Linked DNA regions of Acaryochloris sp. CCMEE 5410. The protein of the gene in region 2 interacts with the protein of the main gene of each other region in a pairwise test. Links are inferred from orthologs where the notes say so. Each region holds a gene or a part of one and is shown on either strand. Other genes may lie near its edges.

Region 1 (7,396 bases), on a different replicon or contig from region 2:
CAAGGGTGGCGGCGGATCGTAGGGAGCATTCAAAACGATAGAAACTATAGGACAGTAAATTGGTGCTGGCAGAGGGTAAGAGTCCGTATAAGAAGGCATTCAAGGGCCGTCCGCCACCCTGTCGTATCGCCTCCAACGCCTGATGGGGCGTATCATCGAGAATATCGCTAAAGACTTTCGCCACAATCGCGCTAAAGGGAATGGTAATGGCTGCGATCGCAACGAGGGGATCGAGTCCCCATAGATTGATCAGCAAAAGTCCCCAGAGCATTTCGTGAATAGCACGAGGCACGACCAGTAGGCTTTTTAAGCCCTGGCTGAAATATGGGGCAATGCCTAAAACCTGTCTCCCCACGTCTGAGATAAAGACACTGCCTACAAAGCCGAGACAGACACTGAACACTGTGCCGCAAATGGCATAGGCCAAGGTCGTTAGCAGCCCTTGCCAGGCCGTTGCCATCAATGGAGCGGTGAAATCAGGATGGAGACTAGCTTGCCAAAACTCTAGAAACTGGGGCCAACCATTCAGATTCCAGAGGGGGCTGGTCAAGATAGCAACCCCACCCCCAACCATGAGCAATAAACAAGTGCTAGGCAGCCATAGCTGCCTGAGGGGGATAGATTTTGAGGTCATGCCACCTCACTTATGCTCCAGTAGGCTGATCTTGCCAAATCGAAGTGGGAGGGCGCAAGACAGAAAGAGTTGGCTGAAAGATTGAATTGGATGAGCAGCAGGCGTACTGCGATGACACTCTCAAAAAAGAAGCCCTTGTGCTGATTTAAATCCGTTTTCAGGTCAGCAGTAGGGCCGTAGACGCAGTTAGGAGGTATCTTGCCTTACAAGTTAGCGACACTATTCATTAAACAGTAGATCTCTTAACGAAGTCTTCAGAGTTGATAGTGCGATAACCTCCATATTTAATATACCTTCACCCTTATTTATCTTCATCAGAGAATTGGGATTGGCACTTGTTAGAATCAGGTCATCCTGCCTGAGTGCCCGTTGATCGAACGCGGCTGTATCTACTTTTCCCCACCACCATGAACCGACCTTTATACGTCTCATCACCTATCTTAATATCGTGAATCCTATTCTTCTGATTGCGGCTATTCTTGTTTCTTGGTTGGTCTTTACCTGGCTGTTACGTGTGGTTAAAACTACCCTCAAAACAGCCTTCTTGCTGGCGCTGATTGTTTTGGGCTTGCAGGTAGTTGTGGGGATTGGGCCCGATCAGGTTTTGCAAGCGGTTCTGGATCTTCCCAAAGTGGTGCAAGAGCTGCTGAGTGGTCAATCCTAATAGGCTAAAAGATGTGCGGATAGGGTAAACTCTGCATCATCAGGGGGGCTTCCTACCCATATTGCGCCATGAGAACTTTTTAAACTGGGATTAATCGTGCATGTCTGTGGAGGCCAGCGATGAATCAACTCAAAACCGCCAGTTTACTAGGCCTACTCAGTGCTCTCCTCATTGGCAGTAGCTATGCTCTATTGGGGGGCAGTGGCGGTATTGTCATAGGTATTGGGATTGCAGCTCTCACCAACTTAGGTGCTTGGTACTACTCTGACCAGATTGCCTTATCGGCCTACCAGGCGCAGTTGGTGCGGGCCAATCAAGCCCCTCAGTTGTACGCTGTGGTTCAGCGTTTGGCCCAGCGGGCAAACCTACCTATGCCACGCTTGTATATCATTCCCAGTTCAGCTGCGAATGCCTTTGCCACGGGGCGTGATCCCGACCATGGAGCCATTGCTGTTACGGAAGGGTTGCTGAGGATGCTGCCAGCGGCAGAACTAGAAGGGGTTCTTGCCCATGAGTTGGCTCATATCCAGAATCAAGACACCTTGACCCAAGCAGTCGCAGCCACGTTAGCCGGTGCGATCGCATTCTTAGCCCAAATGGTGAGCTACAGTTTCTGGTTTTGCGGTAGTCGAGGCAATGATCGAGAATCCAACCCTATCGGGGCTTTACTGATGGTTGTCTTAGCACCCCTATCAGCAACGATCCTGCAATTAGGGATCTCTCGGACCCGCGAGTTCTCTGCAGACGAAACCGCCGCTCGCCTAACGGGACAACCTCGCGCTCTAGCCCAAGCCTTGTCTCGTTTGGAAAGCAATGCTCAGCGCAATGCGTTAGGGGGCAATCCGGCTTTTGCACCGCTGTTGATTATTAATCCCCCAGCTCGGCAATGGCTGAGTAACTTGTTTACGACTCATCCCAGTACGCGAGATCGTATCAATCGTTTACTCAAGCTAGAGCAGCAACTGCAAAGACGCCCATCTATTGCATTCACATCGCTTTAGTAGAAGAGCCACTCGGAGTGGTTAAAATCGCCACTCCGAAGAAGTGTCTTATCCTGGTCCTAAGCCTACTGCGCCAGCATAGGCCACCTGACTGCCGAGTTCATCCTCGATACGCAGCAAGCGATTGTATTTTGCCACGCGTTCGCTACGGCAAAGAGAGCCCGTTTTGATCTGACCGGCTCGGGTCGCAACCGCGAGATCCGCAATCGTGGTATCTTCCGTCTCACCGGATCGATGGCTAATGATGGACGTAAAGGAATTGCGTTTGGCTAGATCAATTGTTTCTAGGGTTTCGGTCAAGGTCCCGATTTGATTCAGTTTAATCAAAATAGAATTGGCCGAGTGCTGCTCAATTCCTTTCTGTAACCGGATAGGGTTCGTGACGAACAGGTCATCCCCGACGAGCTGAACGCGATCCCCTAACTGGGCTGTCAAATTCCCCCAACTCTCCCAATCTTCTTCATGTAGGGGATCTTCAATGGAGACAATCGGATATTGCCTGGCTAAGCCATCTAAATAGTCGATTAGCTCCTTGGGGGAATGGGCGGCACCGTCGTAGGTATACTGCCCGTCTTTATAGAATTCGCTGGCTGCGACATCTAAGGCCAAGCTAATTTGAGCGCCAGGTTGATAGCCAGCCTTCTCAATTGCTTCCACTAACAATTCCAACGCGGCTTGGTTAGACGCCAGATTAGGGGCATAGCCCCCCTCATCCCCCACGCCTGTTAACAGATTTTGGGCTGCCAATACTTGACTCAGCGATGCAAAGACTTCTGCTCCCCAGCGCAAGGCTTCCTTAAAGGAATCTGCACCGTGGGGGACAATCATAAACTCTTGAATATCAACGTTATTGTTGGCATGGGCCCCACCGTTGATGACGTTCATTAAGGGCACCGGCAAGAGGTTTGCTAAAGGACCTCCTAGATAACGATATAGCTCTAAATTCAGTACTTCAGAAGCTGCTTTAGCCGTGGCAAGGGAGACAGCCAAGAGGGCATTTGCACCCAGTTTAGATTTGTTCGTCGATCCATCCAGATCAATCATGGTCTGATCGATATCAGCTTGATCGAGGGCGTTTAACCCCACCAGTTCAGGCTGAATGTGATCCCTAATATTAGTAACGGCAGTAAGAACCCCTTTGCCACCATAGCGCTGAGCATCTCCATCTCTCAGTTCATGGGCTTCAAAACTACCTGTAGAAGCACCACTGGGAACTTGGGCCAATCCAAAAGCCCCACAACTTAATATGACTTCTGCTTCCACAGTAGGACGACCGCGTGAGTCTAGAATTTCGCGCGCCTCAATGGCAGCGATTTCGGTTTCGTGCATGCGTTATGTTTCCAACAATCTACAAAATAATCTGGTGTGCTTGACCTGCTCGTCAAGGCTATAAAATGCATCTGACTGTATCAGCGGTGTTGATGCAACGAGTGTCCTCTTTAAGACATACTAGGTGCGATCGCGTCAGAATGTAACTAATGTGACGACCACCTCTTGACTTTACTAACTCTTAAACAACATAGTCTTATGAGAATTCTCCATACCATGCTCAGAGTGGCAGATCTTGATGCTTCTTTAGCATTCTACTGTGATGTCCTAGGAATGAAGCTACTTCGTCGGAAAGATTACCCGAACGGAAAGTTTACGCTGGCCTTTGTGGGTTACGGAGATGAAGCAGATAACACGGTGCTAGAACTGACTTATAACTGGGGTGTCTCTGAATACACTTTGGGAGATGCCTATGGCCATATTGCCATTGGCGTTGACGACATCTATAGTGCCTGCAACGTCATTAAAACTCGTGGTGGAACAGTGACCCGAGAACCTGGCCCCATGAAACATGGCTCAACGGTAATTGCCTTTGTAGAGGATCCCGATCACTATAAGGTTGAGTTGATTCAACTCAGCTCCAAAGCATCTGTGACTACGACAACCTCCACCTCTGTCAGTTGAGCAAGTCTTACCCTTGGTAATTGCTGGGTGAAAGCTTAGAGTCAAGCTTCCGCTCGTTTGAGTCGCAACAATGACAGCAAATTCAGCTCATGCCATTGAGAGTAGGACCTTAATGTCTTGAGTTGATCGCGTGGGAATACGACAAGGCTTTGCCGAAAAAGCTCTCCACAGTATCCTGGCTCAAAACCTTTATGAAACAGTCGTTTTAGGGTTTTTAGAATTACGAGGTGAATGGAGAAAATTACAGTATATGCCAATACAGAAACCGACTACGATCCCTTGGCTTACCTCTGATAAATAGAGTATCTTTCTAAAGTGAAGGAATGTATACACTGAATAGTTTTTCACTTTCAGGAACCTTTTCTTCAAACTTATCTTCCAAGCAATACAATGCAAATATTCGCATTGTATTAATGAGAAGCATTAAGTTATCGTGTTTAACTTTTCCAGAATTTTAAACACATGTGAGTGAGGAGCAAAACCATGAAAAAAGTATGTCTATTAGCTGGAAGCCTGAGTCTTCTCGGACTTTCTGCCCTACCTGTAAAAGCTGTCAGCACTAGCGAACAGCTTCCTGTAGAAGCCCAATCTGTTGATGTAGCACCTGTTGCTGCTGAGCAAGATGAATTGTTGTTGGCTGATCAGTCTCTCAGCGAAACAACTTCTGTAAATGACTTGATGTCTGAGACTAAAGAAGATTCTGTTGGTCAGGTGACCTCAGTTTCTCAACTGTCTGATGTTCAGCCTGATGACTGGGCTTTCCAAGCCATTCAATCATTGGTTGAGCGCTATGGTTGCGTCGCCGGTTATCCCAATGGCACCTTCCGCCCCAGCCGAGCCATGTCTCGTCGTGAAGCCGCTGCTTTGGTTAATGCTTGTTTAGATAACCTCAGCAACCGCTTTGCTACTAAAGAAGATTTAGATGCCCTCAAGGCACTTCAAGACGAATTTGCAGCTGAACTCGCTACCCTACGTGGTCGTGTTGATGGTTTAGAAGCTCGCGTTGCCACTGTTGAAGCCCAGCAGTTCTCCACCACCACCAAACTTCAAGGTGAAGTGGTCATGGCTGCTCAGTTTGGTGACTTCGTTAACAACCCAACAGATACTGTTGTCGATCCCGTTAACGGTGTTCTAAATGCAGGTGGACCCGATAGCCGCGTTTCTGCCATCTCTCGAGTTCGTTTGAACTTCAACACTAGTTTCTCTGGCGATGACTTATTAGCCACCCAATTAGAAGTGGGTAATAATGGTCAAGATTTCTTTGGTAACGCTCTGGGTGCTCAGGATCCTGGCCCAGGTTTGGGAACTTTGACAGGTTCTGGCGTACCTCTAGTTGATTTGGGTGCTGCCGACTATGCAGGTGTAGGTAATACCGTTACGCTGCGTCGTTTAGCCTATACCTTCAAGCCCGGCGAGAACTTAGCTGTTACCGTTGGTACCAACATTTTCCCCAGTGACTTTGTTGACTTCAACAGTTATGCCAATAACTCTGCTCAAGATTTCAGCTCTGGCTTCTTTATCAACAACCCTTTAATCATCACCAACGCGGTTGATCTCAATGGTGGTGCTGGTGCAGCCTTTGATTGGAATCCTAATGCTGGTAAAATCAGCGTTCGTGGTGTGTATGTTGCCGCTGCTGGTAACGTCGCAACTGCCGCTGCTAATGGTGGCTTAGGTGGCGATCCTCACCAAGGAACCTTGGAACTTGAGTATGCCAACAGTTTTGGTGCAGATGATCAAAACAACTTTGCCATTCGTTTGCAAGGTACCTACGCTGAGACTTTCAACATTGAGCAGAAAGTCTTAGGTGTCAACGCTGAAGCTACTTTCGGTAACATTGGTATCTTTGGTCGCTATGGTATTTCCTTTGATCCTCAGAACCAAACCGTAAACCCAAGTGTTGATGTATTTGGCAACCCTGCTGTTGCACCTACTATCCTCACAGCTGGTGGTTCTAACACCATTCAGACTTGGATGGCTGGCCTTGGTTACAAGGATGCTCTTGTTCCTGGTTCCTTATTTGCCGTTGCTGCTGGTATGCCTTACTTGGTCACCGGTACTCCTGGATCCAACGACCAGATCAACTTGGAAGCCTTCTATCGGTTCCCAGTTAATGACAACATCACCATCACTCCTGCTGTGATGTACATCATTAATCCTTTGGGTACTGTCAATGGCCTCTCCGCTGCTGGTGCTGGCAATGACAACGACATCATCCAAGGTTTGATTCGAGCAACCTTCTCCTTCTAAACCATTGATTGGATGTAAGCCTTTTCTAGGCTGAAATAAGGCAGTGTGAGTAACACACTGCTTTATTTTTTTGTCTTTTAATTTCTGATGGATGTCGAAAACTTCAGCAAAGTGAATAGTTGGACCTGTTAGCTTGAGGCTGGATCTATCATCTGCGTTGCCCTTAATTGACCACAGGCAGCATCTTTGTCTAAACCGCGAGATCGTCGAATACTGGCAGTGATATGTTGGCTTTGTAAGCTATTTAGAAATTGTTGGAGTTGCTTTTGGGTTGGACGTTGGTAGTCCACTTCGGAGATCGGGTTGTAAGGGATTAAGTTCACATGGCTTTGGAAGCCTCGCAGATGATGGGCTAGCTCGAGAGCATGTTCTGGGTGGTCGTTGACTCCTGACAGCATAATGTACTCAAAGGTGACCCGGCGACCTGTTTGGGTAACGTAAGTCCGACAATCCTTCAGAAGCTGCTCCAGAGGATAATGCTTGGCACTCGGCACTAGCTGTGTGCGAATATTCTGATTGGAAGCATGTAAGCTTACCGCTAGCGTAATCTGAAGTTGGTGCTGGGCAAGCTTGAGAATCTGCTTGGGAATGCCGACAGTGGAGACTGTTAGGGATCGTTGGCCAATCCCCACATCTTGATTGAGGGATCGCACAGCGGCAAGGACTTGGTCCAGATTAAGTAGCGGTTCCCCCATGCCCATAAATACAACATTGCCGACCCGTTGTTGAAAATCTTCTTGGACAGTTAAGACTTGATCAACAATTTCATGACAGGCAAGATTACGTTGATATTCACCTTTGCCGGTGGCACAAAAGTCGCAGCCCATAGGACAGCCGACCTGAGAAGAAACGCATACGGTTAGCCGTTTTTGGGTTGGAATACCAACGGTTTCA
Region 2 (7,504 bases):
GACCTTCTTATCCCACTTTATTTGGGATTACTTTTACCCCCACGGTATCAGGAATTTTGGCAGCTGTTGTTGGTGTAGGCCTAGCAGCATATGTCGGGACTCAGCTTGTCTCACCTAAATATGCTGAATACCAAGAGCTTCAAGAATCTGTTACACAAAAAACAAATGATTTAGAACAAAAAGAAGCCACTACCCAACGAGTAGATGAGATCATAGAGCGACTTAATCGTGCGAAGCGAGAGAATAAAGAGGTTCGCACTCTTTTCTCTGATCAGCAAGCATTGGATACATTGCTATTAGATTTAAATCGCGTCATCGTTTCTAGCAATGCTGAATTACAAACTTTTAAGCCCGATCATAGTTCTTCTGGCATCGTAAACGATGGTTCTTTGGGCTTACCGTTAGACAGGAAGATCAAACGGCAAGTCACTTCAGTCTCTTTTCAAGGAACGTTCAACCAAACTTTGCAAATTATGCAAGCCATTGATCGTCTGCAAACTGTTTTGGTCGTTCGTGACTTATCGATGGAGCTACAAAAGCCGACCGAATTTGGCCCTCGCAATCTTGTGAAGTCAACCTTTAATTTGCATGCTTATGTGCCCTTGAGCGAAGAAGAAGCTGCTGCTGCTCAGGCTGCTGCGGCAAAAGCCGAGCCGGAAGCAAAGACGAATTAGATGAATATATTTCATTCAATCGCTATTGCCTATGCTGCAACTTGCAGCCAAATCTACAACGAACAGTCATCAATAATTATTAAATAGAGGAGTGTAGGGTGAACTCGTATCAAGGAAAACCCGGAATTATTATAGGCTGCACTGCAGCTGCATTAGGCGCAATGATTCAGCCGGTATGGGCTGCTGAAACTGAAGTCACCAATGTTCAACTCAATCCCACCTCAAAGGGATTTGAACTCGTACTCGGAACTCAAGGTGATAACCGCCCTCCCATTTTTACGGTCAATCGAGGCAATACATCCGTTTCAGACGTCAGCAATTCTCTCTTAAGGCTACCAGAGGCAGGCCCATTTCAACAGAAAGATCCGGCTCCTGGCATTAAATTCGTTGAAGTTCGACAATTAGATCCTGATACGGTCAGGATTACAGTAGAAGGAGTCCATTCTGCTCCCATTGCCGAAACGATTCGCAACGACAATCGGGATGGTGTTTTAGCCATTAAATTTGATGGTGCGCCTGGTAGTACGGATTCAGTCACAACATCTTCTCAGCCCTCTAATCTTCGCTCTCGAGCTAGTGCTGTCCCTCCCTTTAGAAGTCGGGCAAAGGCTCCACCTGTTGGAGATATGGCAATTGCCCCATTGAATGTTGAGCCTGAACGCATCGATCTTGGCAGCGATCAAATCATTCCTAAGCTATTGCTTCGTGAGGCCCCTGTTCGTGAGGTATTAACACTCTTGGGCCGTGCCGCTAATGTGAACGTCGCATTCGCGGAAGATGGAGGAGACGGAGAAGAAGGAGCTTCCGCCTCATCTACCATCACCTTAGACATCGAGAATGAATCTGTTGATGATGTCTTTAACTACGTCTTACGCTTATCTGGGATGCAAGCTAACCGGGTCGGTCAAACGGTCTTTGTCGGCAAAACGCTACCAGGTGATGCCCAAAACCGGGTTGTGAGAACAATTCGTCTGAATCAACTTAAGGCAACAGCGAAGATCACAAGATCAAGTTCATTCACCAATGAAGCAGAAACTGGAGCCAATATCACACCTTCTGGTGCCGATAATGATGCTTCTACTCCCCAAACAGGTATAAAACGAGAAAATTCTGTTAAGGAAGAGATTGAATCACTAGGAGCAAAAGAACTCCTTGAGAATTATGGTGCCAATGGTGGCAGCGCAGAAGGAAGTAGCGCTAGCTTATTGGAAGGCTTGGAAGTCGTTGCTGATGCCCGGACTAATACCATCACCCTAATCGGGACTCCCCGAAAAGTGGAAACAGCAACAGCCCTGCTGACAAGAATGGATGTGCGTCAGCGTCAGGTAGCTATTAATGTCAAATTTATTGATGTCAATTTGCTGAAAGGTAAACTTTCCAACGCAGATCTACAGTTTAGAGCTAATGACTCCTTAGGAATTGGTTTTAGGCCAGATGCTAATGGAAGAGGTGGCTTAACTTCAATCTTTGGATCAGGCACTGTTCCTATCGTAGGTAGCGGCTTATTCACCTTAACTGAAACCTTCTTAGGTAATTTGTTTGTATCAATACAAAATAATGATGCCAAAATCCTAACGAACCCAACTTTATTAGTACAAGAAGGTAGTTCAGCTCAGGTCAATCTAACTGAGCAAGTTTTCACAGGCTTTGTACAAAGAGTTTCAAGTTCAGGAAGTACAGCAGGTGCCACTACTGATTCAACTAGTACTGAACCCAACATTCAAAATGCAGGAGTTATTCTAAACGTTGTAGTAGATCACATTGATGACAATGGGTTTGTAACGTTGAATCTATCACCAGAAGTCAGCTCTCTATCAGGGAGAACTTTTGTTGATGCTCTATCTGGAGATACCGCTTTCCTCTTACAACAACGCCGAGTTGAAACAGGAAAAGTCCGTTTGCGAGATGGTCAAACAATAGTATTAACTGGAATCATTCAAGATCAAGATAGAGTTGATGTTAGCAAAGTGCCTATCTTAGGGGATATCCCATTATTGGGTCGGCTCTTCCGACGTGAGAATAAAACTAGACAGAGAAGTGAATTAGTGGTGCTAGTGACTCCGCAGATTGTGGATGATTCGGATCAAACCACTTATGGTTATCGCTATACACCCGGTGAAGAATCCCAAAAGCTTCTGAATCCCTAGTTCGCACTAAGAATCATAAAAGTACCCCTCATCTTGAAGCAAGATGAGGGGTACTTTTATGGAATATAAAAATATTTGGAATTAGGCTGTGACTAATTCGGGTTCAGGACGTTTGCTGTTACGAATGGCTTTGATAGTTTCAGCATAGTCATCTGCTTTGAACACCGCTGAACCAGCCACAATAGCATTTGCTCCGGCTTCAAGTACTTGCCAAGTATTGTTCGCTTTGAGACCACCATCCACTTCAATCCAAGGATCTAGACCGCGCTCATCACACATTTGGCGAAGCTGACGGATTTTGGGTAGGACTCCTGGGATAAAACTTTGTCCCCCAAAGCCGGGGTTAACACTCATAATCAAAACCAGATCGCAGAGTTCTAAAACGTAATCAATCTGTTCTAGAGACGTGCCGGGATTCAAAACCACTCCTGCCATTTTACCTAGCTCTTTAATTTGGCCTAAGGCGCGATGAAGGTGGGTTGTGGCACTAGCTTCGGCATGAACGGAAATAATGTCTGCCCCTGCTTTCGCAAAATCGGCAACATATCGCTCTGGCTCCACAATCATCAAGTGAACATCCAAAGGCTTCTCAGTAACGGGCCGGAGGGCATCCACAATCAAGGGACCAATAGTGATATTCGGAACAAAACGACCATCCATCACATCCACATGAATCCAGTCTGCCCCTGCTTGATCGACGGCTCGAACTTCCTCACCTAAGCGGCTAAAATCCGCAGATAAGATAGACGGAGAGATGACGGTCGATTTGGGTGAAGAAGATAGAGTCATGGTAAAAGATCCGGTGATGACGACTGCTTAAAGAGGCAAATTTAAAAACTTGAGCACTTTCGCAGTAACCAGTTTAACAAAATCTTCAACTTTGACCTAACCCCGATTCTTAATCAAACCCTGATGTCATCGGTTAAGCATAGGTCTGGTGGGCAATTTGAATCGCTTTGCGTCGGGCTTCGATGATTTCATCCATCTCTCTTGCCAGTTGGGGGGTGCGTTCAATCAAAACCTGCATGGCTTCGATTTCTAAAATCATGACATCCACATCGCTTAGGGCAACAACGGAGTTAGAACTCGGTTCTCTGGAGAGCAAAGCTGTGGCCCCAAAAAAATCTCCTTTGGATAATCTCAGCACTTCTTGGTCATGGTTGGTTTGGCTCAGGACGTTCATCTGGACCTGCCCGGTCAACAGAAAGTGCAGATTTACCTCTTCCTGTCCTTGATAGATAATACGTTCGCCTTTGCCAAAGGATTTAAAATCTGCATTGGTCACCAGTTGCTCCAAGACTTCTGCATGGGTCGTGATGAAACAGGGTAGCGATCGCAACTCCGTAATAATCCGATTCGTACCGCCATTTAAATCAGGCTTGGGGGGGCGTTCATGAATCAGAGTGCGGATGGGAAATGGAATCGTTAAGCCATGGCGTTGGGCAGCATACCAAACCCGAGTCATAAATGCATCGCGGATCTCGGGTACCCGATCATATTCTCGTAAATATAAACGGACATAGTAATTAATGGATGAATCCCCATAGGCACTGGTTTGGATAATCGGTTCTGGATCCGATAAAACCCCTGGTGTTTCTAGAGCCGCTTGCCGGATCACCTGCTTAACCTTATTGGGGGGGTCATCGTAGGAAAACCCCAATTCCATCGGTTCTCCATGCAACGATTGGGGGCGTCGATAGTTATAGAACACTTCCTTGGCCAACACAGAGTTGGGCACAATCAGCATTTCTTTATTGCGGGTAATCAAATGGACAGCCCGCCAGTTAATCTCAATCACCTTGCCGACTGTGTCCCCAAACTTGAGCCAATCGCCAATCACAAAGGGGCGACCAAACAACAGGGCAATCCCTGAAAACAAGTTGCCAAGGGTATCTTGTAGGGCCAAACCAATGACAATAGAGCTAACCCCTAAGGCCGTGAGGAGGCCCCCTAAATCCGTTTTCCAGACCAAAGAAAGAACAAAAGCCGTCCCGATTAATATCAAGAAAAATCGAGTTAAATCTCTCAAGAGTTTAGGCACCTGAGCTTGCCAAGTATGGCCCCCTGCCTCCACAAACAGCAAAACATTTACAAAGGACAATGCCGCATGGATTAAGGACACCCACAAAGATGTCTGAATCAAGCGAATGGCCGTTTGTTCAGGATCTAAGCCGACAATTTTAGTCAAGACAATAAACCCCACAAAAATTGGTAACACCAAATTTCGCAAGATTCTCAGAGTCTGGACAAGTGGTTTCCCCTGTTTCTGGGAATAGACAATGGATTCATTTAAAACCAACATCAGGCAGGGGAACCCAACCATCAAGCCGCAACTCCAGAGGAACCAGGATTGCTGAAGAAGAGAAGAAGTCATACTTGCACGAAAAAGATGTCAGGGGAGATGGGAAAAAAGAGTGCTAAATCTTGAGCAACCAAGCAGGGAGCTTATTATCACCGCTAATTTCTACTTCACGGCCATTTTCAAACTCATAAATATCACCCAGCTGGTTATGAACCGCTTGACTGACCTGAACCGTATCACCTTCACCCGCCGTTTGCATGCGATGAGCAATATTGACCGTATCTCCCCACAAGTCATAAATAAACTTACTGCGACCAACAATGCCTGCCACCACCGCGCCAGAATTAATGCCGACGCGAGCTTTCAACGCCGTTTGATGAGTTTGGTTGAACCGCTGCACAATCCGGGTAATCTCAATGCCGAAGTCCATAATCCGTTTGGTATGGTCCAACCGAGGGACAGACAGGCCACACACAGCCATATAGCCACTGCCAATGGTTTTGATCTTTTCGACACCGAAGCGTTCGGCTGCTTCATCAAAAGCCCGAACTAACTCATTTAGCAAAGCCACAATCTCACTAGCAGAAAGTATTTCAGCCAGATCCGTAAATCCTATTAAGTCTGCAAATAATACAGTGACATTGGCATAGCTATCCGCAATTTGCTCCTCACCACTTTTCAAGCGTTGAGCAACGGGTTCCGGCAAAATGCAGGAGAGTAATTGCTCATTTTCCTGGCTTTGATGTTCGAGGGCTTGGGTTTTATGGGATAGACTTTCCACCATTTGATTGAACGAAACCGCCAGATCGTGGAATTCATCTTGAGAATTCATGGAAACGGTGACATCGGTATTACCTTCGCTCAGTTGCCGAAAGCCGGTAATCAACGTTTGGATCGGTTTTACAAACAAGCGAGACAGTAACAGCGCCAGAATGGTGATCACTAAGATCAAAATTGCGGTGGAAATCAGGACTTGCTTCTGAAATTCAGTAATGGGGGCAAACGCTTCATCGGCATCCATTTCCGCTAAGATAGCCCAGTCCAAGCCTTTGACTTGCAGCGTACTGTAGGAACTGAGCACTGGAATGCCACGATAGTCATTGACAATGTCGATGCCAGAATTACCCAACAGCGCTCGCTGGGCTGCAACTGTTTTGACTTCTTGCTCCAAGATTGAGTTTTTCTGCCGCCGCATCCGCTCAATTTGTGACGACTCCACACCACTTTTAGACAGGGTTTGGAAATAGCTGGGAGAGTTCTCCAATAAAAAGCGCGAGTTAGAGCGCAACAGGAAATCGGGCCCCACTAAGTAGGTTTCTCCACTTTTACCTAGACCCATGTCTTGCCACCGTTGACCATTGGTCATAACTTCGTCAATCTTGTTGATATTGACCTGGAGGGCCATGACGCCAATGAGTTCTCCTCCCTCGAATAATGGGCTCGCAATAATGGCAGCAGGACTATTGTGAGAGGGACGATAGGGTTCAAAGTCGGTGAAGGTTACAAACTTGGGTTCTCCTTTACGCACCACCTCTCGGAAGGCTTGAGCTAAGACACTTTGAGAATAGGGTCCTGACTCCAAATCTGTACTGAAATCAACCCCCTTATAGGCGCTATAAACAACTTTCCCTGACTTAGGGTCAATCAGGAATAAATCTTCATAGGTAAACTCTGAGACCAAAGAGCGGAATGTTGGATGGTATCGCTGATGGACTTGAGTATATTTGCTCCCGTCCCCAGGATTATCAATTTTGACTTTTTCATCAAAATCCGGTGTTTTGATCGTGTAGTGATATTGCAGGTAAACATCGCTATTCCCCAGGGGCAAATAGGTTTGTACCTGAGGCTCTCCGTCTATATTGGCGTCTAAAGGCTGGATAAACTCCTTTTGATAGTAAGCCTGAATCGCTTGCTGCCACTGACTGGGGATTTTTTGGGACTTGAGTTCCTGGTGGGCTTGCTTAAAGGCTTTCATGGCCTCTTTAGTGGTGGGATCATCACTGAGAAAGCGCATTTGGTGATTCAGTTGATCAAAGAACGAACGCACCTCGTAGCTTTTAGACGTACGCAAGCTAGTGAGCTGATTGAAAATGCGGCGAGTCAACGCAGCTTTACCACTGTTGTAACCAATAAAAGCAATCACTAAGATTGAGCTTACGCTGACCCCTAGGAACATCAGGGTCAATTTGGATTGAATACTTAGCTTCTTCAGCACTCGTCAGATCTTCCTTGGGCAATGGGTCACGGTCTTGCACTTGGCTTGTTTTTACCACGCTTCGTACCGTTTATGGCTGATAAATCTTTGTTTTTGCTACAACTGTAGAGATATTGGAGTTGAATCCTGAAATGAGGGAATCCTGGAGATAACGGCTTTCACTTTC

Evidence for each region.
Region 1: the proteins of rpe (region 2) and eno interact in binary tests that used the Escherichia coli proteins (3 or more experiments, as listed by UniProt). The link is inferred for Acaryochloris sp. CCMEE 5410 from one-to-one orthologs.

What each region holds. Positions count from the first base shown.
Region 1 is NZ_AFEJ02000001.1:2,457,870-2,465,265, reverse strand. What follows is about bases 1,489-4,307. They hold eno (phosphopyruvate hydratase), read right to left. Parts: upstream 3,629-4,307; coding sequence 2,348-3,628; downstream 1,489-2,347. Other genes in these bases: gloA (lactoylglutathione lyase), read left to right, coding at 3,827-4,252; ON05_RS11105 (M48 family metalloprotease), read left to right, coding at 1,489-2,299. Also shown: ON05_RS11115 (ABC transporter permease), read right to left, coding at 1-634; ON05_RS11110 (hypothetical protein), read left to right, coding at 1,083-1,298; more of ON05_RS11105, read left to right, coding at 1,418-1,488; ON05_RS11090 (iron uptake porin), read left to right, coding at 4,736-6,502; 23S rRNA (adenine(2503)-C(2))-methyltransferase RlmN, read right to left, coding at 6,631-7,396. UniProt on the Escherichia coli protein: Catalyzes the reversible conversion of 2-phosphoglycerate (2-PG) into phosphoenolpyruvate (PEP). It is essential for the degradation of carbohydrates via glycolysis.
Region 2 is NZ_AFEJ02000002.1:1,252,966-1,260,469, forward strand. Bases 1,757-4,683 are described here. They hold rpe (ribulose-phosphate 3-epimerase), read right to left. Parts: upstream 3,611-4,683; coding sequence 2,903-3,610; downstream 1,757-2,902. Other genes in these bases: ON05_RS26630 (AMIN domain-containing protein), read left to right, coding at 1,757-2,821; ON05_RS26640 (mechanosensitive ion channel family protein), read right to left, coding at 3,744-4,683. Also shown: ON05_RS26625 (type 4a pilus biogenesis protein PilO), read left to right, coding at 1-674; more of ON05_RS26630, read left to right, coding at 773-1,756; more of ON05_RS26640, read right to left, coding at 4,684-5,195; ON05_RS26645 (adenylate/guanylate cyclase domain-containing protein), read right to left, coding at 5,239-7,338; ON05_RS26650 (hypothetical protein), read right to left, coding at 7,409-7,504. UniProt on the Escherichia coli protein: Catalyzes the reversible epimerization of D-ribulose 5-phosphate to D-xylulose 5-phosphate.